DNA from 3 places in the Bacillus sp. D48C genome. Region 3 is predicted to be linked to each of the others. Evidence: riboswitches for the same ligand, from Rfam matches in the RefSeq annotation. Region 3 holds a riboswitch; each other region holds the start of a gene.
The links. Region 3 has a riboswitch for S-adenosylmethionine ahead of ACLBXA_RS15340 (YezD family protein). Riboswitches for the same ligand answer to the same signal wherever they lie in the genome.

Region 1 (7,275 bases), on a different contig from region 3:
GCACCGTAAGCAAAATCATGAACCACTAATATATTATGTTTATTAGCAAAATGAATAGTTGCATCAAAAAAATCTTTTGATGCAGTAGCACCTGTAGGATTATTTGGATAGTTTAAAAACATTAATTTTGCACGCTCGGCAATAGAGTTATTAATTTTTGTGTAATCTGGTAAAAAGTTATTTTCTGCAATAAGCGGCATTGTTTCAAATTGTGCTTTTGCTAAAGCAACTCCTGATAAATAATCTGGATAGCCTGGATCTGGAACGAGAATCGAATCACCAGGGTTTGTAAAACAAACTGGTAATTCTACTAATCCAGCCTTTCCACCAAACAATATAGCAACTTCAGTTTTCGGATTTACTACTACATCATATTCACGTTGATAGAATGTTGCCACGGCTTCTTTTAAACTTTCATGTCCGCGAAATGGCGGATATTTATGATGAATGGTCTTTTCTGCAGCATCTTGTAAAGCTTTTACGATATGCTGCGGTGTTGGTTGATCTGGATTACCTTGACCTAGATTAATAACATCGTGACCAGCTGCAACGAATTTGTTAACTTTTGCAACAAGTGAAGCGAAAAATTGTGTTGGCAATGATGTTACTATCTCAGAAGGTTGAAATAATTTCATACTTTCCACCTCTTTTGAAAGTTGTTACAATTCTAGTGACAAATGATATAATCTTTCCAGTATTTTGTAAAGAGAAAAATAAGAATGGGGCTGAAAAAATGAAAGTCGCATGTATTCAAATGGATATTGTTTTTGGAGATGTAGAAAAAAATATTGAGAATGCTAAAAATAAAATAAGCGAAGCGATGAAGGAGAGACCGGATGTTATTGTCTTACCAGAATTATGGACAACAGGATATGATTTAGCAAGACTTTCTGAAATTGCAGATAGGGATGGATTGGAAACGAAAGAAAAGTTGAAAGAATGGTCGAAACAATATGGTGTACATATTGTTGGTGGTTCCATAGCGAAGCAAACAGAGCAAGGTGTTACAAATACAATGTATGTGGTAAACAAGGAAGGAGAACTAGTCAATGAATATAGTAAAGTGCATTTATTTCAGCTTATGGATGAACATAAATATTTAATCGCTGGAAATAGTACAGGTGAATTTAAGTTAGATGATGTAGAGTGCGCCGGCACAATTTGTTATGACATTCGTTTTCCAGAGTGGATGCGCGTTCATACTGCAAAAGGTTCAAAAGTTTTATTTGTTGTAGCAGAATGGCCATTAGTTCGTTTAGCACATTGGCGTTTGCTATTGCAAGCAAGAGCAGTTGAAAATCAATGTTATGTTGTTGCCTGTAATAGGGCAGGAAAGGATCCGAATAATGAGTTTGCCGGTCATTCTTTAATTGTCGATCCTTGGGGCGAGGTTGTTGTAGAAGCAAATGAAGAAGAATCAATTTTATTTGGAGAGCTTGTATTCGAGAAAATTAAAGAAGTACGTAAAGGAATTCCAGTTTTTGCGGATCGTCGTCCAGAATTATACAAATAAAATGTTGACAAGTGATTTTTATTCTTGGTATAGTCTTCAACATAAAGTTAAAAATTCAAAAAATTATACAACTCTTATCAAGAGCAGGTGGAGGGATTTGGCCCGATGAAGCCCAGCAACCGACCGTAATACCATTGTGAAATGGGGCGTTTATTACGCCAAAAGGCACGGTGCTAATTCCAGCAGAAAGTAAAACTTTCTGGCAGATAAGAGGGGAGAAGATAAACTTCAAACCTCTTTCTTAGTGGAAAGAGGTTTTTCTATGTTAGAAAAACCTCTGAATTTAAAAAGGGGGAGAAGACGATGGGATATTATTCATTAACAGAAATAACAGCTGTACAATATGCGAAAGATCATGGCTATTTTGAAGCGAAGGCAAATGTCGTTTGTCATGAAATTGGAGACGGAAACTTAAATTACGTGTTCAAATTAGATGATGGAGAGAAATCAATTATAATAAAACAAGCACTGCCCTATGCGAAAGTAGTTGGTGAAAGCTGGCCATTGTCTATAAAAAGAGCAACGATTGAAAGTAAGGCCTTACAAATTTTTGCGCAGTATGTACCGGATTATGTTCCAGCAGTGTACAGTCATGATGAAGAGTTAGCGATAACGGTAATAGAAGACTTATCAAGACTAACAATTACAAGAAAAGGATTAATAGGCGGAGAAGAATATCCGCTTTTATCCCAGCATATCGGCCGTTTTCTAGCACATGTTTTATTTTATACTTCAGATTTTGGTTTACAGTCAGAAGAGAAGAGGGTACTAGAAGGTACCTTTGTAAATCCGGACCTTTGTAAAATTACAGAGGATTTAGTGTTTACAGATCCGTTTGGACATTATGATACAAATGATTATGAGCCAGATTTACAGCTCGTGGTTGATGAACTTTGGAGTGATAAAACTTTAAAACTAAAAGTAGCACAATATAAATATAAGTTCTTAACAAGAAAAGAAACTCTTATTCATGGTGATTTACATACTGGTAGTATTTTTTCGTCACCTTCTGAAACGAAAGTGATTGATCCAGAATTTGCGACATATGGCCCATTTGGATTTGACATAGGTCAATTTATTGCAAATCTATTATTAAATGCTTTATCTAGAGAAGAAGAAAAAAGAAGTGTACTATTTTTCCATATAGAAAAGACGTGGAGTTATTTTGTAGAGACTTTTACAAAGTTATGGATTGGAGAAGGTGTAGAAGTATATACGAAAGAAAAACAATGGTTACCAATTATTTTGCAAAATATCTTTACTGATGCAGTTGGATTTGCCGGATGTGAACTGATTCGTAGAACAATTGGTTTAGCTCATGTAGCAGATTTAGATGAAATAGAAAATAAAGAAACAAGAATTCAAGCTAAGAAGCAAGCGCTATCCTTAGGTAAAGAACTAATAAAATATGAATCTAAAAGTGCAGATATTCAACTGTTTCGAACATTATTTCAACAGACAGTTTCAGGGGGCGTAAAAGCGTGAGTACAATTGTTACTGTTCCGAGATCTGTAAGCTGGAAAGGTGATGCAATTGCGGTATTAAATCAAACGAAATTGCCGCATAGCACAGAATACAAAACATTGACGACTATTGAAGAGGTTTGGAAAAGCATCGTAATGTTAGAAGTACGAGGAGCGCCTGCAATTGGAATTGTAGCTGCATTTGGCTTGGCGCTTGCATCAAAAAAATATAACACTGTACATATTGAAGAATTTCAAAAGAAGTTTAATAGAGATTGTAATTATTTGGGGACGTCACGCCCGACAGCGGTCAATTTATTTTGGGCAATTGATCGTATGAGAGAATCTATTCGAGGGATTACTACAATAAAAGGAGCACAAAAAACATTAGAAGAAGAAGCGCTTCGCATTCAGCAGGAAGATGAAGAGGTGTGCCGAAATATTGGGGAATATGCGTTAACATGTTTTAAAGATGGCGATAATATTTTAACAATCTGTAACGCTGGAAGTATCGCAACTGCCAGATATGGAACTGCATTAGCTCCCTTTTATATTGGAAAAGAGAAAGGTGTGCGTTTACATGCATATGCGTGTGAAACGAGACCAGTTTTACAAGGTGGTCGCTTAACGACGTGGGAATTGAAGCAAGCAAATATTAATGTGACCCTTATTACAGATAATACTGCAGCTCATGCTATTCAAACGAAAGAAATAGATGCAATTATTGTAGGGGCGGATCGAATTGTCGCAAATGGAGATACGGCAAATAAAATAGGGACAATGAATTTAGCTATTTTAGCAAAGTACTTTGATATCCCATTTTATGTTGCTGCGCCACTGTCAACATTTGATGTTACGAAAGAAACTGGAGCCGAAATAATTATTGAAGAAAGAGATGAAACAGAAGTTACGAAAATCTTTGGAAAACAAGTAGCACCAATCGGAACGAATGTTTATAACCCTGCATTTGACGTAACACCGAACGAATTAATTACAGGAATTATTACTGAGAAAGGTATTATAAGCGGGGATTATAAAAGAGAAATTGCATCATTATTTGAAAAACAGGCTAATACATAATAGCTTGTTTTTTTATGCCTAAATGCATTGTTTTCTCTTACTTATATAATGAAAGGAGGAGAAGAGGATGGAAGAGTGGATCAAGATGATAGGTAATGTAGGGTTTCCAATTGTTGTAACATTATATTTACTCCACCGTATTGAAAGTAAATTAGAGGGGGTAATTGTTGCAATTGAGAAGCTCCCGCGGCAATTACTAAAGTACGAAGATCCTCGCGATAAAAAATAAAGTTTGCTCTTCTTGAGCAAACTTTATTTTTTATTGAGCAGTATAGCCACCATCGATAACGACAGCTTGACCAGTTATACCTTTCGCTTTTTCACTCGCTAAAAACATAGCATAATCAGCGATTTCTTGTACTTGTAGCAAACGCTTCTGTGGTACAAGTGGATAAATGACATCTTCTAAAACATTTTCAAGTGGTACATTTCGTGTAGTAGCTAAGTCTTGTAGTTGATTACGTACAAGAGGGGTATCGACATAACCAGGGCAAAGGGCATTAACAGTAATACCATGCGTAGCACCTTCTAAAGCGGCAACTTTTGTTAATCCAATTACGCCATGTTTTGCACTATTATAGGCAGCTTTTCCAGCAAACCCGACCAGGCCGTTAATAGAAGCGACATTAATAATACGACCATATTTTTGTTGTTTCATAATCGGAAAGGCATGCTTAATTGCGATAAACGGAGCAATTTGCATAATTTGAATTAGCAGCTCGAACTTTTCAGTTGGAAAGTCTTCAATGGGTGAAACGTGTTGCATTCCTGCGTTGTTAATTAATATATCTAATGAACCGAAATGATCAACTGTTTGAGAAATTGCTGCTGTAATTTCCTCTTCAGATGTAACGTCACATTTTAAACCGATAGCTTGAAAACCTTCATTTTGTAATTGTTCAGCAGCTTCTTTCGCACGTTCTTCAAGGCGATCAGTAATCACAACTTTTGCACCTTCTTTTGCAAAAGTACTTCCCACTTCATATCCAATACCACTCGCAGCACCTGTTAAAAAGACAACTCGATTTGTAACCATGATGAAAAACATCCCTTCATAATAAAGTTTTCATAGTGCTCTATTTAGAGAGGTTATAATGAAATTCCTGCAAACATTTGGAAAAAATATCGTTAGCTATCTTGTTTTGCAAAATAGTCTTTGCTATACTATTTTGTAAAGCAAGATACTTACGCTTATCTATCTTGTAAAACAAGATAGTAGGAGGATTTGAATTATGTCGACAAGTCAAATGCTGAAAGGGATCTTAGAAGGATGCTTACTTGCTATTATTTCTGAAGGCGAAATATACGGTTATGAAATGAGTGAGAAGCTAGCAAAGTATGGTTTTACAATGGCGAGTGAGGGAAGTATTTATCCGTTATTAATACGAATGCAAAAAGAAGGATTAATAACAAGCGTAATGAAGGAATCTCCATCTGGTCCAAAGAGAAAATATTACACATTAACAGAAAAAGGCGAGGAAGCACTTGATGAATTTATGGATCGCTGGGAAGCGATGCAAAGTAGTGTAGAACGTTTACTTGAAGGGAAGGGAAGGAGAAAATAATGTTATCAAGTGAAGCACAAAAGTTTTTGTTAGATATGAGATTATTTTTGACGGCAAAGAGTGTGAAAGAAAGTGATATTGAAAACTTTTTAGAAGACGCAGAACTTCATTTAATAGAAGGTGAGAGTGAGGGGAAGAGTGTAGAAGATATTTTCGGAAGCTCACCGAAAGAATATGCAAATGAACTTGTAAAAGTGATGGAAAGAGATAGACAGGAAACGTGGAAGCAAATTGGTTTTACAGTAATGAATATCGTATCTTTTTGGATTATTGCTTCTATCTTAATAGTGAGTAATGGAATGTTACAGATTTCACTTATACAGTGTATCGGTTACAGTTTTTCATTGATTTTAGTTGTTATGGGTCCTAATTTTCTACTTCGCAAAATGACCTTCGTCACAAGCTTTACAAAAACATGGTTTTCTATGTGGTCTTTAGTTATGATTGCTCCATTGTTTTTATTAGGAGCTGTTACGATATTAGATGTGATATATCCTACAAAAATGCTCACATTCACCGAAGTCCAAAGTTATATATTAGCTGGTGGGATTTTTATCATCACAGTAGCTATAAATATATATTTTGAAGGATGGTTTAAAAACTTATATTTAATTATTCCGCTTTCTATTATGTTAATGTTTAAAACATTTACATCTGAAGATCTTATGCCAATGCTATTTCAAATTATATGTTTATACGGAAGTTTGTTTATTTTAATTTTCCTTGAAATTATGATGAAGACGAATAGAAGAGAAACGGTTAAATAAAGGGGGATTATCATGAAGGTTTCTAAAGAAGGTGAAAAGTTTTTAATCGATACGAAAGTATATTTAATAACAAATGGGATTAAAGAAGAAGATGTGGACGCTTTTCTTGCAGATGCAGAACTTCATTTAATAGAAGGCGAGAAAGAGGGAAAGACAGTAAGTGACATATTTGGTGACTCACCAAAAGAGTATGCGGAAGAATTAGCGAAAGAGATGGAGAAGGATAAAAGCGGGAGTATAAAAAGTATTTTAGGGATGATTATTGGTATTGGTGGATGTTGGTTACTTACTAATATATTATTTGAAAATCCTAATCATAAATTTACGTTAACGAATGTACAATTGATTGGATACCCAATTGTTTTAATGATTACTATTGTAAGTATAATATTTGCTTTTAAAATGTCATCATTTAAGAGTAAAATAAAAGAATTTAGCATTATTTATGTAGCAGCTTTGTTACCAATTTTATTACTAGTATTATTAATGTTTATGAATAAGTGGTATGGGACACCTGTATTGCAATTAACTACTATACAAAGTTATATACTAGTTGGAATTGTCTTATTAGTATTGTTAATTGGGGAAGCGTACATACTTGGATGGATTGGAATGTTAGTTGTTATCATACCACTATTAATTATGTTTGTATTTAAAGAATTAGGAAAGCAAAACCCATATTGGGGAATACTAGAGCCTTTACTTCTGTACGGAAGTTTATATGTATTAATGAGATGGTCTTTAAAAAATGAAGAGCAAAAAACTGTAAACTAGTTTGTTACTAATATTGAGCGAACGGAATATTTTATTGAGAGGAGAACAAATATGCAAAGTATATTTCTAGGTATATTGTCTATTGTATTTTTAGGTTTAACGATTTTCGGGCT
Region 2 (8,204 bases), on a different contig from region 3:
AGAACTTACTCAAGACTTAGTATCAAAAAAAGAAATAGATAAGTTCCGAGATAAGGATATTACCGGAAAAGAGCTAGACAAAAAAATAGAAGATTTAAAAAGGAAGCGCGTTACAGATAAAAATCTTCAAGAACTAACGGCTAAAGATATAGAAGTGTTAGCTATTAAAAGTAAAATGACCTCAGGTTTTCAGATGGCACCTCAAATTATTAAAAAGGACGTTAGTGAACAGGAATATGCGGTGATTAGTGAAAATTTAGCGAAACTTCCAGGGGTAGACGCATCAGTTGATTGGGAGAGAATCTATGTAAATGATGGTCTATTTCGTTCCGTTCTTGGTAACGTTTCAAATGCTGATGAAGGATTGCCACGTGAAAGATTAGATTATTATTTAGTGCGTGATTATAGCCGAAATGATAGGGTCGGCAAAAGTTATATCGAACAGCAATACGAAGATGTACTTCATGGTACGAAAAAAGAAGTAAGAAGCATTGCTGATAAACAAGGCAATACAATGAGAACGGAAACGGTTTCGGAAGGAAAAAGCGGTAAAAATTTAACTTTAACCATAGATATGGAATTGCAAAAAAAAGTAGAGGAGAGTATAGAAAAAATATTAAAACAATATAAAGGATCAGAATCAATGTTAGACCGTGCTTTCGTAGTGATGATGAATCCTAAAAATGGCCAAGTATTATCAATGGCTGGGAAAAGGCTTGTAGAAAAAGATGGGAAAATGGAAGTAGAAGATTATGCTTTAGGCACGCTGACAAGTTCATATGAGCTTGGATCAACGGTTAAAGGTGCGACAGTGTTAACAGGGTTTGAAACAAATGCAATAACTCCTGGAACACATTTTTATGATGCACCTATGAAGTTTAAAGGAACTAAGGAAAAGAAGTCTTGGAAAAATTTTGGTGATATAGACGATCTAAGAGCGTTACAAGTTTCTTCAAACGTTTATATGTTTAATATAGCATTAAAAATTGCTGGTGTGGATTATGTGAAAAATAGTTCACTAGATATTAAACAAGAATATTTTGATAAAATGAGATATTATTTCAGGCAATTTGGACTAGGCGTACAAACTGGTATTGATTTACCGAATGAAACTGCAGGACAAATTGGAAGAAAAGATAATCAGCCTGGTTTCTTATTAGATTATTCTATTGGACAATATGATACATATACACCACTTCAGCTTGCACAATATATTTCGACTATCGCAAATGGAGGGTATCGAATGAAACCACAAATTGTTCAAGAGATTAGAGAACAAACCGTTCAAAAAGATGAGGTTGGTAAAGTAGTACAATCAATAGAACCCGTTGTTTTAAATAGAATCGATATGAAACAAGAATATATTAATCAAGTAAAAGAAGGATTTAGAAAAGTATTTCAAGAAGGAGATGGAACGGGAGTAAGAGCGTTCCAAAAAGCACCATATAAACCAGCTGGTAAAACAGGGACCGCACAAACTGTATATGGTGGAGAAAATGAAATTGGGCGAAATGCGAAAGGCGATCGTAGAGAATGTTATAACTTAACATTAGCTGGATATGCGCCATATGATGATCCAGAAGTAGCATTTTCTGTTGTAGTACCGTGGGTTGAAAATGATAAATCGGGCATTAACTCCGATATTGGAAAAGAAGTTTTAGATGCTTATTTTGATTTGAAAAATAAGCGATTAACTGGTGAAGCGCCAAAAACAGATGCCTCTAAAGAGAATTAAAATGGACGAAACGTCTCTAGCATTCATGTGAACTAGAGGCGTTTTTATCTGGGAATAGATTAGAAATGAGGTATATATGAAGCCGTTTATTCTAAAATATTGGAGGAACATATGTAGCTACATCTTAATTATAATAGGGGTTATTTTTATTAATAAGTCATTTTTATTTTGTATGGTAGAAGGAATTTCGATGCAACCTACTTTGAATGAAAAAGATTATATACTTGTTAATAAGGTAAACGTCTGTTTATCGTCTTTTCATCATGGAGATGTTGTCATTATAAAAAAAGAAGACGAGCCTACTTACTATGTGAAACGAATTATTGGATTATCGGGGGATAACATACAACTAAAAGAGGATGAGGTATTTATTAACGGTAAAAAGCGTGATGAATCGTATATACATTTAGATATGTCACAAGTATCCAATCGTTTTTCAAATTTGAGAGAAATAAAAGTTCCTACGCATAAATTATTTGTGTTAGGGGATAATCGTAATCATAGTAAAGATAGTAGGAATACACTTGGACTTATTGATGAGTCAAATATAATAGGTAAAGTAGAAATGGTATTTTATCCATTTGATCATATAAAATGGATAAAATAATTCTATTAACTATTCACGTTTTATAAAATAAATCATATATTGATAGCATAGGACAAGCAGAGAAGCTTGTTCTAACCTCACAGAACACTCCTTATCACGGTTAGGCATCTACATAGGTAGATGCTTTTTTTATGTTGATGACTGAAAATTATTTATCAACATAATGTAGCAAGCATTTTAGGACTATTAGGGGACGATTACATGTACAAATAACAGTATGCTTTAATTAAAACAGTGAAATGTAAGGAGTGAGGAATAAGTGCTAAATATTTTAGTAGTTAATTTTCCAGCAGAGGGACATGTAAACCCTACATTAAATTTAGTGAAAGCCTTTACTGAACGAGGGGATAACGTACATTATATTACAACTGCAAACTTTAAAGATAGGATTGAAGATTTAGGAGCTACTGTACATACACATCCGGATCTATTAAAGGAGATTTCTATTGATGCTGAAACCTCATCTGGGTTAAATGCTTTCTTTCATGTGCATGTTCAAACTTCTTTATATATATTAGAAATTACGAAACAATTAAGTGAAAGCATAAATTTTGATTTCGTAATTTATGATATATTTGGTGCGGGAGAGTTAGTAAAGGAGTATTTACAAGTTCCAGGTGTAGTGTCCTCGCCTATATTTTTAATTCCTTCAGAGTTTTTGAAGACATTACCTTTTCATTCAAATGCAGATATACCATTCCAACCAGAGGAGATCTCTGAAAAATTACTAAACCAGATGGAACATGAATTTGGAGTAAAACCAAAGAATAATCTTCAATTTATGAATAATAAGGGTGATGTTTGTCTCGTATACACAAGTCGTTATTTCCAACCTAATAGCGAATCGTTCGGAGAAAATAACATTTTTATTGGACCGAGTATTTCAAAGCGTAAAACAAATATAAAGTTTCCACTGGAATCACTTAAAGAGAAGAAAGTTATTTATATTTCAATGGGAACACTGCTTGAAGGACTCGAACCATTCTTTAATACTTGTATTGATACTTTTTCAGATTTTGATGGGATAGTTGTAATGGCAATTGGTGATAGAAATGATATTTCTAAAATTAAGAAAGCACCAGATAATTTTATAATTGCTCCATACGTACCTCAATCAGAAATATTAAATGAAGCGGATGTTTTTATTACACATGGCGGCATGAATAGCGTACACGATGCCATTCATTATAATGTCCCATTTGTAATAATACCGCATGATAAAGATCAGCCTATGATAGCGCAAAGATTAACTGAACTGGAAGCAGCGCGTAGACTATTGAAAGAACATGTTAATGTGCACACTTTAAAAGAGGCTGTAACAGATGTTCTTTCAAACGAAAAGTATAAGCATGGTATACGAAAACTTAATGATAGCTTTTTAGAATGTGGTGGTTCAAAAGAAGTAATTGCAGTTATTGAATCTCTTTTAAATAAAGTGAAACTTTAATCGTTGGGGGTTTTACTGCCCGTAAATAGCGGGGGAAATAGTCGTAACTATATACAAGCATAGAGGTTCGTACCTTTATGCTTGTATATTCTTATCCAGCAAATTGCACAGCAGTATTTGCATGTAAAAAAGCAGTATCAAAAACGGGAACAGTAAGATCATTTTGGGAGATGAGTAAAGGTATTTCAGTACAGCCTAATAGTATACCTTCAGCGCCGTTTTGAATTAATGACTTTGTAATTTGTAATAGCTTTTCTTTAGATGCTTCTGAAATGATCCCTTTACTTAATTCATCTAATATGACATGATGGATAACTGTTCTTTCCTCTTCATTTGGGATAATTGTCTCAATGTTATGTTTCGCTAATCGTGATTTATAGAAATCTTGCTCCATCGTTTGTTTTGTTCCTAATAGTCCGATACGTTTTATATTTTGTTTTACCATTTCTTTAGCACTTACATCGCCAATGTGAAGAAGCGGGATAGAGATTGCTTGTTCTACTTCTTCGGCAAATAGATGTACAGTATTTGAACACATTAATAAACAGTCAGCCCCAGATTTTTCAACCTTCTTTGCAACCGTGACTAGTTCATTTTTTACTTCTTCATATTGATGGTTTTGTAATAAAGTAGTTACTTCTCCAAAGTCCATACTATATAAAACTAGCTTCGCATTTTGATCGTATTGAGAGAGTGTAAGTGTATTAATATGTTTATAGTATAATGATGTAGATTCCCAACTTAATCCCCCAATTAAACCAATAACTTTCATAATGCATTCCTCCCGAAACGATTTTGAATTTATTATTTCATAATTCCGATAAGAATACAATGATTTAAATGTACTATTTAACGAAAAATAAAAATAGTTAGAAAAGTATTGAAATTTATGCTTTTTAGTGCCATAATACGAATTACAAATTAATACTTATCCAGAGAGGTGGAGGGAACGGCCCTAAGAAACCTCAGCAACCCCTATGCAATTTTATAGGAAGGTGCTAATTCCGCAGAGGACACGATGTGTTTTTTGAAAGATAAGAGGATTCTTGAACGTGAAAGAAAATGACCTCTTATGTAAGAGGTCATTTTTTTGTTGTATAGAAAGGAAGTGTCGATGCATAATTCATTTTTAAAATAAATATAGAATAATAAAAGTTGACCAATATGAGAGGGGAATTGTAATGAATAAATTATCAACAAAGTTAGTAGTAGCAATCGGGATTGGAGCAGCCTTATACGGGATATTAGGACTTTGGGGATTTTCTATTGCACCGAATACATTTATTAAACCAGCATTAGCTATATTAACTGTTTTTGGAGCATTATTTGGTCCAGTGGCAGGACTCTTAATCGGACTTATCGGTCATACCGTAACAGATACGATTGCTGGCTGGGGGATTTGGTGGGGCTGGGTTATTAGTTCAGGGATTATTGGTTTTTCAATGGGTCTTATTCAAAAAAGAGTTGGTTTTAGTGTGAAAAACGGGTCATTTAACAAGGGAGATATTTCTTATTTAGCAATTACTGGGTTAGTTGGTATTGTCATTGCTATTATATTTGCTGGGGCATTCGATATTATTGTGATGGGAGAACCATTTGACAAAATTGTTATACAAGTATTAGGAGCAACAATTTCCGATGTTATCGTATTCTTAGTTCTTGGATTGCCACTTACAATTGGCTTGGCGAAATCCAATAAGAAACATGCACATTTAAAAATTGAAAAGTAGGGATGTTAACATGCAACCAATTATTTCGTTTGAACAATTCACCTTTCAATACGGGCATGCTGCGCAGCCTACTTTAAGTGATATTAACTTTCATATATACCCTGGGGAAAAAGTGCTAATTGCTGGACGAAGTGGTTCAGGAAAGTCGACATTAGCTCATTGTATCAATGGGCTAATTCCATTTTCTTATGAAGGGATTAGTACAGGTAACGTATTAATTGCCGGTAAAGACCCGAGGGAAGGCAGTATTTTTGAACAGAGTAAACATGTGGGAACAATTTTGCAAGATCAAGATGCTCAATTTATTGGTATGACAGTAGAAGAAGATGTAGCTTTTTATTTAGAAAATGAATGTGTAAATCAAGAGGATATGAAAAAGATTGTTTCGGACTCATTAAGAAAGGTGAAGATGCATACGTTTCATAAACAAAGTCCACATGAATTATCAGGAGGTCAAAAACAAACAGTTTCTCTTGCTGGTTTATTAACAACAAATGCGGATATATTATTGTTCGATGAACCGTTAGCGAACTTAGATCCGCTAAGCGCCTTACATACGATAGAACTTATGAAAGATATACATGAGCAATATAATAAAACGATTGTTATTATCGAACATAGAATAGAAGAAATTTTAAAGCTGGATTTAGACAAAGTTATATTAATTGATGAAGGTAAAGTCATTGCAATAGGAACACCAAAAGAAATCTTAGCGTCAAATATATTACCATGTATTGGCTTAAGAGAGCCTATTTACATCGAAGCATTAAAGAGATTACATTTTGATAGTAATAATGACGTAATATATCCAATGGAAAACCTTCAAAAGGAAAAGGTAAGCAACGTTATAAGAGAGTGGATGGAGAAACAAGTCATATTAAAAGGTAATACTAAAAACAAGGAATTACTTAAAGTGGAGAATTTATCATTTTCATACCCTAATAAACAAAAAGTATTAGAAAATGTAAACCTTTCAATATATGAAGGAGAAATTGTGGCACTGTTGGGACATAATGGAGCAGGGAAATCAACATTAGCTCATAGTCTTATAGGCATAAACAAAATGAAAAATGGGGAAATCTTGTTAGAGGGTGAAGATATTAGTTCTTGGTCTATTCGTAAACGTGGGGAAACCATATCTTACGTGATGCAAAATCCAAATCATATGATTACACAGCCCACTGTTTTTGAAGAAGTTTCATTTACATTAAAATTAAATAATTTTTCTAAGGAAGAAATTAAGAATAGAGTAGAAGAAACTTTAAAAATTTGTGGTTTATATCCATTTCGTAATTGGCCAATTCAAGCGCTAAGCTATGGGCAAAAAAAGAGAGTAACAATCGCATCTGTATTAACAATAGATCCCAAGCTTATCATATTAGATGAACCGACAGCGGGACAAGATTATTATCATTATAAACAATTTATGTCGTTTATTAAAAAACTAGCTAAAAAGGGAATCTCATTTGTTTTTATCACTCACGATATGAATCTCGCACTAGAATATGCAGACCGTGCAGTAGTTCTACATGAAGGGAAAATTATTGCGGATAATACAGTGTCTAATGTATTTGGTGATCAAGAAACCTTACAAAGAGCCAACTTAAGAGAGAGTTCTTTAACCAAGCTTGTTAAATTTAGTGGGATTGTATGTCCAGAAAAATTTATGGAGCTTTATTTAGACAGTAATAGGAGGGAGGAAGGTGCATAGTACATATTTTCATCGTATGGATGGGGTAGTAAAATTGTTTTTATTTATTTTTTGTATGACGATTACTTTTTTGTTTTTTGATTTTAGGTTGTTGCTAATTTTATTTATTATTGGGTGTATTGGACTCGGAATTGCTAAAATTCCATTTCGTAAAATTTTAATTGTTTTTAGTGTCATATTTACATTTAGTTTATTAAACTCTGTCATGATTTTATTTATTACACCCACTCATGGATCTGAATTAACTGAATCATATACCTCGTTTTTACATATTGGATATGCAACAATTACATATGAAACATTATTTTATGCAGCTACACTTTCATTAAAGTATTTTACGTTATTACCATTTACACTTCTTTTTATTTACACGACAGATTCAAGTGAATTTGTAAGTAGTTTAAATAAATTTGGTATTCATTATAAGATTACATATGCAATAAATATTGCACTGCGTTATATTCCTGACATCCAGTCTGAGTATAAAATTATTAAACACGCGCAAGAAGCGAGAGGAGTGGCTTTTGAAAAAGGAGAAGCAAGTTTATGGGTTCGTATGAAGAACCGTGTTTTAATTTTCTGGCCACTAATCATTCATTCTCTAGAAAGAATAGATACGGTTTCAAATGCAATGGATTTAAGAGGATTTGGAAAGAAGGATAAACGTACATGGTTTTATACAAGTAAGGCGAAACGTGAAGATTTCATCGCGTTATTTGCCGGTGTTTTCATATTCATTGTTGCCGTATATTTAAAATTAAACGTATTTCAAAACTTTTGGTATCCATTTTAAAGCACTCTTTAAACGAGTGCTTTTACTTATTTTTATGTAGACATGCTCAAAAAAGGGATATACACATAATGTATAATACGAACCAGTTAAAATGATCAACTACCTATTAGTTTTCAAACCAAAAGGAGGAGAAAATATGAGTTACGGTGGTTCTTGTGGTTTTGGTGGAGGTTTCGCTTTA
Region 3 (7,767 bases):
TCGTAGATAATTTCTTTGAATTAGAAATTTTACACGATTTAGCGATGCAACATGGAAAATTTGTGAACATATTAATTCGTGTAACACCTGGAGTAGAGGCGCACACACATGAATATATTACAACAGGCCAAGATGATTCGAAATTTGGATTTGGCGTTTCAAACGGTCAAGCGATGCAGGCAATTGGATTTGCTTTACAAAAATCAAATTATAATGTGCTAGGGATTCATTCACATATCGGATCGCAAATATTTGAAACAGCTGGTTTTGTTCGAGCAATTGAAGTTCTTCGCCAATTTTTAGAAGAAGTGAGAGAGCAAACAAACTATGTAGTAAAAGTGTTAAATGTAGGCGGGGGATTTGGAATACGCTACACAGAGTCGGATACACCATTAACTCTTGAGACATATGTGCGAGCTGTAACAAGTGCAGTGAGAGAACAATTTACTGTATGTGAATATCCATTGCCAGAAATATGGATTGAACCAGGCCGTAGCATTGTAGGTGATGCTGGGACAACAATTTATACAGTTGGATCTGTGAAAGATATTCCTGGTATTCGGAAATATGTATCAGTCGATGGTGGAATGACAGATAATTTAAGACCTGCTTTATATAGTGCGCGTTATGAAGCAATGTTAGCGAATCGAGGGAATGATGAGAATGAGGAACTCGTTTCGATTGCTGGGAAATGCTGTGAGAGTGGAGATATGTTGATTTGGGATATTCATTTACCAAAAGTCGCTTCTGCTGATTTACTAGCAGTTTCCTGTACAGGAGCCTACGGGTATTCGATGGCGAATAATTACAATCGGATTCGAAGACCAGCCGTGGTCTTTGCAAAAGGCGGAACATCGCAAGTAGTTGTGGAACGCGAAACATATGAAAATATTATTGGGAACGATCGCATACGTATTAAAGAGCTTGTCTAAATAGAAAAGGAGTTGTTCGGATGGGCAATTCCTTTTTTGTAAAATAAAATAATTAAAATATATCGGAAAACTAGGATTGAAAAAAATCAGAATTGTGATAAAATACAAATACAAAGCTTATCAAGAGAAGCGGAGGGAACTGGCCCGAAGAAGCTCGGCAACCTGCTTATAGAAAGCAAGGTGCTAAATCCAGCAAAATGGAATCCATTTTGAAAGATAAGGTAAAATATATTACCGAACAGTCTTTTCGAAATGGGAAAGATTTTTTTTATGAATAAAAAGGGGGGCTGTTCGCGTGAGTGTACGGGAACATTTTGATGAAGTATCCGAGAAGATTGAAGCGATGCTTGCTGATATGAAATATGGTTCAATTACAATTGTTGTGCAAGATGGAAAAGTAATTCAGTTAGAGAAAAGTGAAAAAGTACGTTTAAAGTGAAAAGCGCTGACTAGAAAAACTAGAGGCGGTTTTAACCTATTTTCATTAGGTTAAAACCGTCTTTTTGCTTTTACAGGGGGAAAAAACATGTTGACGTATGAAACGTGGGAAGAAAATGTTGTTTCATTTTCGGAAGAAGATGAAACAAAAGGCGCGTTATCAGTATTAAATTGGGCTTATGAAGAGTATAAAGATGAAATCGTCTATGCATGTAGCTTTGGGGTGGAAGGTATGGTATTGCTGCACCTTATAAACCAAGTAAATCCATCTGCTAAAGTTGTATTTTTAGATACAAATGTTCATTTTCAAGAAACGTATGAATTAATTCAAAGAGTGAGGGAACGATTTCCTTCATTGAATATTATAGAAAAACAGCCAGAACTTACACTTGATGAACAGGCGAAGTTGCATGGTGAAAAACTGTGGGAGAGCAATCCGAATCTTTGTTGTAAGATTAGAAAAATTTTACCTTTAGAAAAATCATTAGTCGTGGAAAAAGCATGGATATCGGGCTTAAGAAGGGAACAATCAGAAACACGTAAGCATACAAAGTTTATAAATCAAGATCATCGTTTTCAATCTATTAAAGTTTGTCCACTCATTCATTGGACGTGGAAAGAAGTTTGGCGATATGTATACAAACATAGCTTGCCGTATAACCCGTTGCATGATGTTGGCTATCCAAGTATTGGGTGTGAGAAATGTACTTTACCTGTAGGGGATGGTGGCGATTCAAGAGATGGTAGATGGGCTGGGAAAATGAAAACCGAATGTGGTCTTCATTATCAATAAGATGAATCTTGAAATAAAGCTAAGAGGGGATATAGAAAATGAGCACAGTAAACGAATTAGTAAACCGTATAGATGAGACATATGAGGTATCACAAATTGAAAAAGAAATTAAATTAGACAATATTGCTTTAAGTGATTTAGAACTATTGGCGACAGGTGGATATAGCCCGCTTACTGGTTTTTTAGGGAAGGAAGATTATGATTCAGTCGTAGAAACGCTTCGTTTAGCAAATGGTAGTGTGTGGAGTATACCGATTACATTACCGGTAACAGAAGAAGTCGCAGAAAGCCTGAAGACTGGAGAGGAAGTAAAGCTTGTCAACAATGGAAATATATATGGTGTTATTCAAATAGAAGATATTTTCGTACCAGATAAAGAAAAAGAAGCGTTACTTGTATATAAAACAACGGATGAGGTTCATCCAGGAGTGAAAAAGTTATATGAACGGCCAAACGTTTACGTTGGAGGAACTATTATTCTAACAAAACGCTTTGAAAATAATCAATTTCCTTCTTATCGTTTAGACCCAATTGAAACGAGAGAAGAATTTAAAAAACGTGGGTGGAAAACAGTAGTCGGATTTCAAACGAGAAACCCGGTACATCGTGCCCATGAGTATATTCAAAAATCTGCTCTTGAAATTGTAGATGGTCTCTTTTTAAATCCACTCGTTGGAGAAACGAAATCGGATGATATTCCTGCTGATGTAAGAATGGAAAGCTATGAAGTACTCCTTCAAAACTATTATCCGAAAAATCGTGTCTTTTTAAGTGTATTTCCTGCTGCAATGCGTTACGCAGGACCAAGGGAAGCTATATTTCATGCGTTAGTAAGAAAGAATTTTGGATGTACACACTTTATTGTAGGGCGTGATCATGCCGGAGTAGGAGATTATTACGGAACATACGAAGCGCAAGAAATCTTCACGAATTTTACGATAGAAGAGTTAGGCATTACACCACTATTCTTTGAACATAGTTTTTACTGCACGAAATGTGAAGCGATGGCTTCAACGAAAACATGTCCGCACGGAAAAGAAGATCATGTTATTTTATCGGGTACGAAAGTAAGAGAATTATTAAGAAACGGTGAGATTCCGCCAAGTACATTTAGTCGTAAAGAAGTAGTAGAAGTGCTAATTAAAGGTTTAAAAAAAGAAGTAGTAACAGAATAGGGAGAGAACGAGATGGATACGAATATTACTTGGCATATAGCTTCGGTTTCAAAAGATGATAGAAGAGTGAAGAATGGACATCACAGTTTTGTAATTTGGTTTACTGGTTTATCAGCTTCGGGTAAATCTACAGTAGCGAATGCGGTCGCTCGTAAACTGTTTGAAAAGAATATTGGAAATTATGTGCTGGATGGGGATAACATTCGCCACGGTTTAAATAAAGACTTAGGATTTTCTGAAAGTGATCGCATGGAAAATATAAGACGTATTGGCGAAGTGGCAAAGTTATTTGTAGATCAAGGAACAGTTGTCCTTACAGCATTTATTTCACCATTTCGAGTAGATCGCAAACAAGTTAGGGATCTATTAGCGGCAGATGAGTTTATAGAAGTGTTTGTAAAATGTCCAATTGAAGAGTGTGAAAAACGTGATCCAAAAGGGTTATACAAAAAAGCGAGACAAGGTGATATTAAAGATTTTACAGGTATTGATTCACCGTATGAGGAACCAGATCGAGCGGAATTAATTGTAGAAACGCACAAGTATTCTATTGAAGAATGTGCAGAACAAATCGTGAAGTACTTACAAGAGCGTAGTTTTGTCCCGTTGTTTGCTGGGAAGTAAAACGCCCACCTCAAAATTCGGCTGGAGCAGGCTGTAAATGCCCGATTGGTGAGGGTTGATTAAAGTTTCACTTTATATAGGGGGATTTAAAAATGAGTTATGAAAAAGTATGGGCTAATAATGAAAAATTAAATCAGACTGAGAAAAATAAATTAGCAAAAGATGGTTTGGAAATTTTTAATGATATTCCTTACTATGCGGAAAATGGATTCGAATCTATTCCGAAAGAAGAGTGGGACGCATTTAAATGGGCAGGATTGTATTTGCAAAGACCGAAAGAAGCTGGCTATTTTATGATGCGTGTAAATATTCCTTCAGGGATTATTACAAATGCGCAGGCGGAAGTGCTTGCTTCTATCGCTGAGGATTATGGACGTGATGTAATAGATATTACGACAAGACAGGCGATTCAGTTTCACTGGTTAGAAATTCAGCAAATGCCAGATATTTTTAAAAGATTAGCAAGAGTTGGGTTATCTTCAGCAGGGGCGTGTGGTGATATAACACGTAATATTACAGGTAATCCACTTGCAGGAATTGATGCGAATGAACTGTTTGATACAACGCATATTGTGAAGGAGGTATATGACTATTTCCAACATAATGAAGAGTTTTCTAACTTACCACGTAAATTTAAAATGTCTATTAGTTCTAACGTTTATAACTCGGCAAACGCAGAGATTAACTGTGTTGCATTTACACCTGCTACGAAAGAAATAGATGGTGAGAAAAAAGTTGGTTTTCATATAAAAGTAGGCGGTGGATTATCAGCCCGTCCATATTTAGCTGATGAATTAGATGTGTTCGTTTTACCAGAAGAAGTGAAGGCGGTAGCAATTGGGATTGCTACTATATTCCGTGATTTTGGATATCGCGAGAAACGTCATTTAGCTCGTTTGAAATTTCTTGTTGCAGACTGGGGAGCAGAGAAATTTAAAGAGAAACTAATAGAGTATACAGGACCATTGCAAAGTAAAGGAGAAAGTGCACTTAAAGGATGGAATGCAGGCTATTTTTATGGTGTTCAAGATCAAAAACAAGATGGATTAAAATATGTCGGTTTTAATGTGCCGGTAGGTCGTTTACATGCAAAAGAAATGTTTGAGATTGCAAGAATTGCAAAGCAGTATGGAAATGGACAAATTCGTACGTGTAACTCACAAAACTTCATCATTCCGAATGTTCCACCAGAAAATGTAACGGGTTTATTAAGTGAACCGTTGTTTGAAGCGATATCTGCAAGTCCGAAATCATTTATTGGTCATGCGGTTTCATGTACTGGTATTGAATATTGCAATCTTGCTCTAGTAGAAACGAAAGAAAGATTACGGAAAATTGCAGAATACTTAGATACAGAAATTGCACTTGATGTTCCAGTTCGAATTCATATGGTAGGATGCCCAAATTCATGTGGTCAACGTCAAATTGCTGACATCGGATTACAAGGGGTAAAAATGAAAACGAAGGAAAAAGGGATTGTTGAAGCATTTGAAATATATGTAGGTGGAACGTTGTTAGATGGCGGTGCCTATAATCAAAAGTTAAAAGGGAAAATAGATGGCGAGGATTTACCGGATGTACTCGCATCATTTATAAGTTATTTTAAAGAGAATAAGTTACCTGCCGAAACATTTTATGATTTTGTCGGACGTATCGGTGTAGATACATTGCAAATAGCTTTAAATAACGTGTTAGAAGAAGTAATAGCGTCTTAGGAGGGGCAATATGGAATTATATCGATTTGAAGCTGTATTAGCGAATAATATCGTTCCGATTGTTGTTGTTGCTCAAAGTGAAGAGCAGGCATTTAAGCTTGCGGAGATTGAGCTTGAAAAGCATTTTTTACCGTTGCCAGAAGTAAAGGAAATCTCCTTATTTGAAAAAAAGAAGATTCGAAAAGGTGCGGCATTTGTTATTCATGAGTAGAGATCAGTAATACGAAAAAATAAAAACTTCCATTCTTATATACGAATGGAAGTTTCATTTTAATAGAAGAAATGAGGAGAGATGATGGGGAAGGTGTATATAGTTGGAGCGGGTCCTGGCGATCCGGATTTAATTACTGTTAAAGGATTGAAATGTATTGAGAAGGCAGATGTTATTTTATATGACCGTCTCGTGAATAAAGAATTGCTTTCATATGCAAAGCCTGAAGCGGATTTAATTTATTGCGGGAAACTCCCGAATTATCACACGATGAAGCAAGAGACAATTAACACATTTCTTATTAAATATGCGAAAAAAGGAAAAGTTGTAACGAGGCTTAAGGGCGGTGATCCATTTGTATTTGGTAGAGGAGGAGAAGAAGCGGAAGCATTAGCAAAGCAAGGTGTACCATTTGAAATCGTCCCAGGCATTTCGTCTGGAATAGCTGTACCTGCTTATGCTGGTATTCCAGTGACGCACCGTGATGCAAGTGCAAGTTTTGCTATTGTGACTGGGCATAGGAAAGAAGGTGCTAAAGAAGAAGTGAAATGGGAAAATTTAGCGAAAGGTGTAGAGACGTTAGCTGTATATATGGGGGTTAGTAATTTACCCTACATATGCGAACAACTGATGAAGCATGGAAAAGATAAAAGTACGCCAGTTGCTATTATTGAGCAGGGGACGACGTCTATGCAGCGCACAGTTGTTGGAACGTTAGGGACAATTGTAGATGTTGCGAAAAAAGAGCAAATTCAAAATCCGAGCATGATTGTAATTGGAGAAGTTGTCCGTTTTAGAGAAAAAATCCATTGGTTTGAGAAGCAAACGGAAAATGCTTATCAAGTAAGTGGAGTGTTGTAAAATGAAAGCCGTCTTATATATATGTCATGGAAGTCGTTTGAGGGCAGCGAAAGAAGAGGCAATTCAATTTATTACGACATGTATGAGCCGTATAGAAGCGGCTATTCAAGAAGTTTGTTTTTTAGAGCTGGCGAATCCTTCTATTGAAGAAGGATTTCGTACATGTGCGAAGCGTGGTGCGACAGAGATTATTGCTATTCCTGTTTTCTTATTAGCAGCAGGCCATGTGAAGAATGATATTCCTTTTGAATTAGAAAAGTTAAATAATCAATACCCTAATATTAAGGTGACGTATGGTAATCCGTTTGGTGTATCAGAGACGCTTATAAAGTCGGTATATAACGGAAGTGGTATTAAAGAATATAAAGATGAAGTAACACTTTTACTCGTTGCAAGGGGTAGTAGCGATCCTGAAACTTTACAAGATATAAATCGGATCGCTACTTTATTTCAAGCAGAAGAAAAAATTGCTAAAGTAGAAGTTTGTTTTTTAGCAGCTGCGGAGCCGAAATTTGAGAAGAAATTAAAGGAAGTTGTAGAACGAAAAGAAAAGAACATCGTTGTACTGCCCTACTTGTTATTTACAGGTTTACTTATGAAACATATTGAGAAAGAAGTGCGCCAATATGAATTGGAAGAGATAAAAATCAGTCCATATTTAGGGAAGAATGAAGCGTTTCAAGATATGTTAATTCAGAAAACGACGGAGTTATTGAAGGGAGATCAGTATGTATCCACTTACAGTGCGAGTTAATGAGAAACGTGTTGTTGTTATTGGTGGGGGAAAAGTTGCAGGATTTAAAATTATTCCTTTACTCAAACAAGGTGCAGATATAGTTGTAATCAGTCCAGAATTAGATGCGAATTTAGTAAAACTTGTGGAAGAAAAGAAAATTCGTTGGTATCAAAGAGAATATGAAAAAAGTGATATTAAAAGTGCTTTTTTAGTTGTTGCAGCGAGTAGTGATTCAATATTAAATGAACAAGTTGCTGAAGATGCCGCGGAGAATCAATTAGT

Region 1: linked by a shared signal. The riboswitch ahead of mtnK (S-methyl-5-thioribose kinase) and the one ahead of ACLBXA_RS15340 (YezD family protein) in region 3 are both predicted to bind S-adenosylmethionine.
Region 2: linked by a shared signal. The riboswitch ahead of ACLBXA_RS05175 (ECF-type riboflavin transporter substrate-binding protein) and the one ahead of ACLBXA_RS15340 (YezD family protein) in region 3 are both predicted to bind S-adenosylmethionine.

What each region holds. Positions count from the first base shown of each region.
Region 1 is NZ_JBKFAQ010000001.1:794,944-802,218, forward strand. It holds gene ACLBXA_RS04335 (pyridoxal phosphate-dependent aminotransferase) at 1-635, opposite strand, end outside; gene ACLBXA_RS04340 (carbon-nitrogen family hydrolase) at 650-1,513, shown strand; SAM riboswitch class I at 1,585-1,726, shown strand; gene mtnK (S-methyl-5-thioribose kinase) at 1,817-2,998, shown strand; gene mtnA (S-methyl-5-thioribose-1-phosphate isomerase) at 2,995-4,056, shown strand; gene ACLBXA_RS04355 (YvrJ family protein) at 4,124-4,285, shown strand; gene ACLBXA_RS04360 (3-hydroxybutyrate dehydrogenase) at 4,316-5,092, opposite strand; gene ACLBXA_RS04365 (PadR family transcriptional regulator) at 5,289-5,621, shown strand; gene ACLBXA_RS04370 (DUF1129 domain-containing protein) at 5,621-6,388, shown strand; gene ACLBXA_RS04375 (DUF1129 domain-containing protein) at 6,401-7,162, shown strand; gene ACLBXA_RS04380 (hypothetical protein) at 7,214-7,275, shown strand, end outside.
Region 2 is NZ_JBKFAQ010000002.1:21,384-29,587, forward strand. It holds gene ACLBXA_RS05155 (peptidoglycan D,D-transpeptidase FtsI family protein) at 1-1,735, shown strand, start outside; gene lepB (signal peptidase I) at 1,812-2,342, shown strand; gene ACLBXA_RS05165 (macrolide family glycosyltransferase) at 2,602-3,789, shown strand; gene ACLBXA_RS05170 (aspartate/glutamate racemase family protein) at 3,881-4,561, opposite strand; SAM riboswitch class I at 4,715-4,830, shown strand; gene ACLBXA_RS05175 (ECF-type riboflavin transporter substrate-binding protein) at 4,971-5,519, shown strand; gene ACLBXA_RS05180 (ABC transporter ATP-binding protein) at 5,530-7,230, shown strand; gene ACLBXA_RS05185 (energy-coupling factor transporter transmembrane component T family protein) at 7,223-8,023, shown strand; gene ACLBXA_RS05190 (YjcZ family sporulation protein) at 8,160-8,204, shown strand, end outside.
Region 3 is NZ_JBKFAQ010000005.1:226,712-234,478, forward strand. It holds gene lysA (diaminopimelate decarboxylase) at 1-932, shown strand, start outside; SAM riboswitch class I at 1,047-1,155, shown strand; gene ACLBXA_RS15340 (YezD family protein) at 1,228-1,371, shown strand; gene ACLBXA_RS15345 (phosphoadenylyl-sulfate reductase) at 1,459-2,163, shown strand; gene sat (sulfate adenylyltransferase) at 2,202-3,338, shown strand; gene cysC (adenylyl-sulfate kinase) at 3,351-3,962, shown strand; gene ACLBXA_RS15360 (nitrite/sulfite reductase) at 4,055-5,677, shown strand; gene ACLBXA_RS15365 (DUF3906 family protein) at 5,688-5,888, shown strand; gene cobA (uroporphyrinogen-III C-methyltransferase) at 5,973-6,749, shown strand; gene ACLBXA_RS15375 (sirohydrochlorin chelatase) at 6,751-7,503, shown strand; gene ACLBXA_RS15380 (NAD(P)-binding protein) at 7,478-7,767, shown strand, end outside.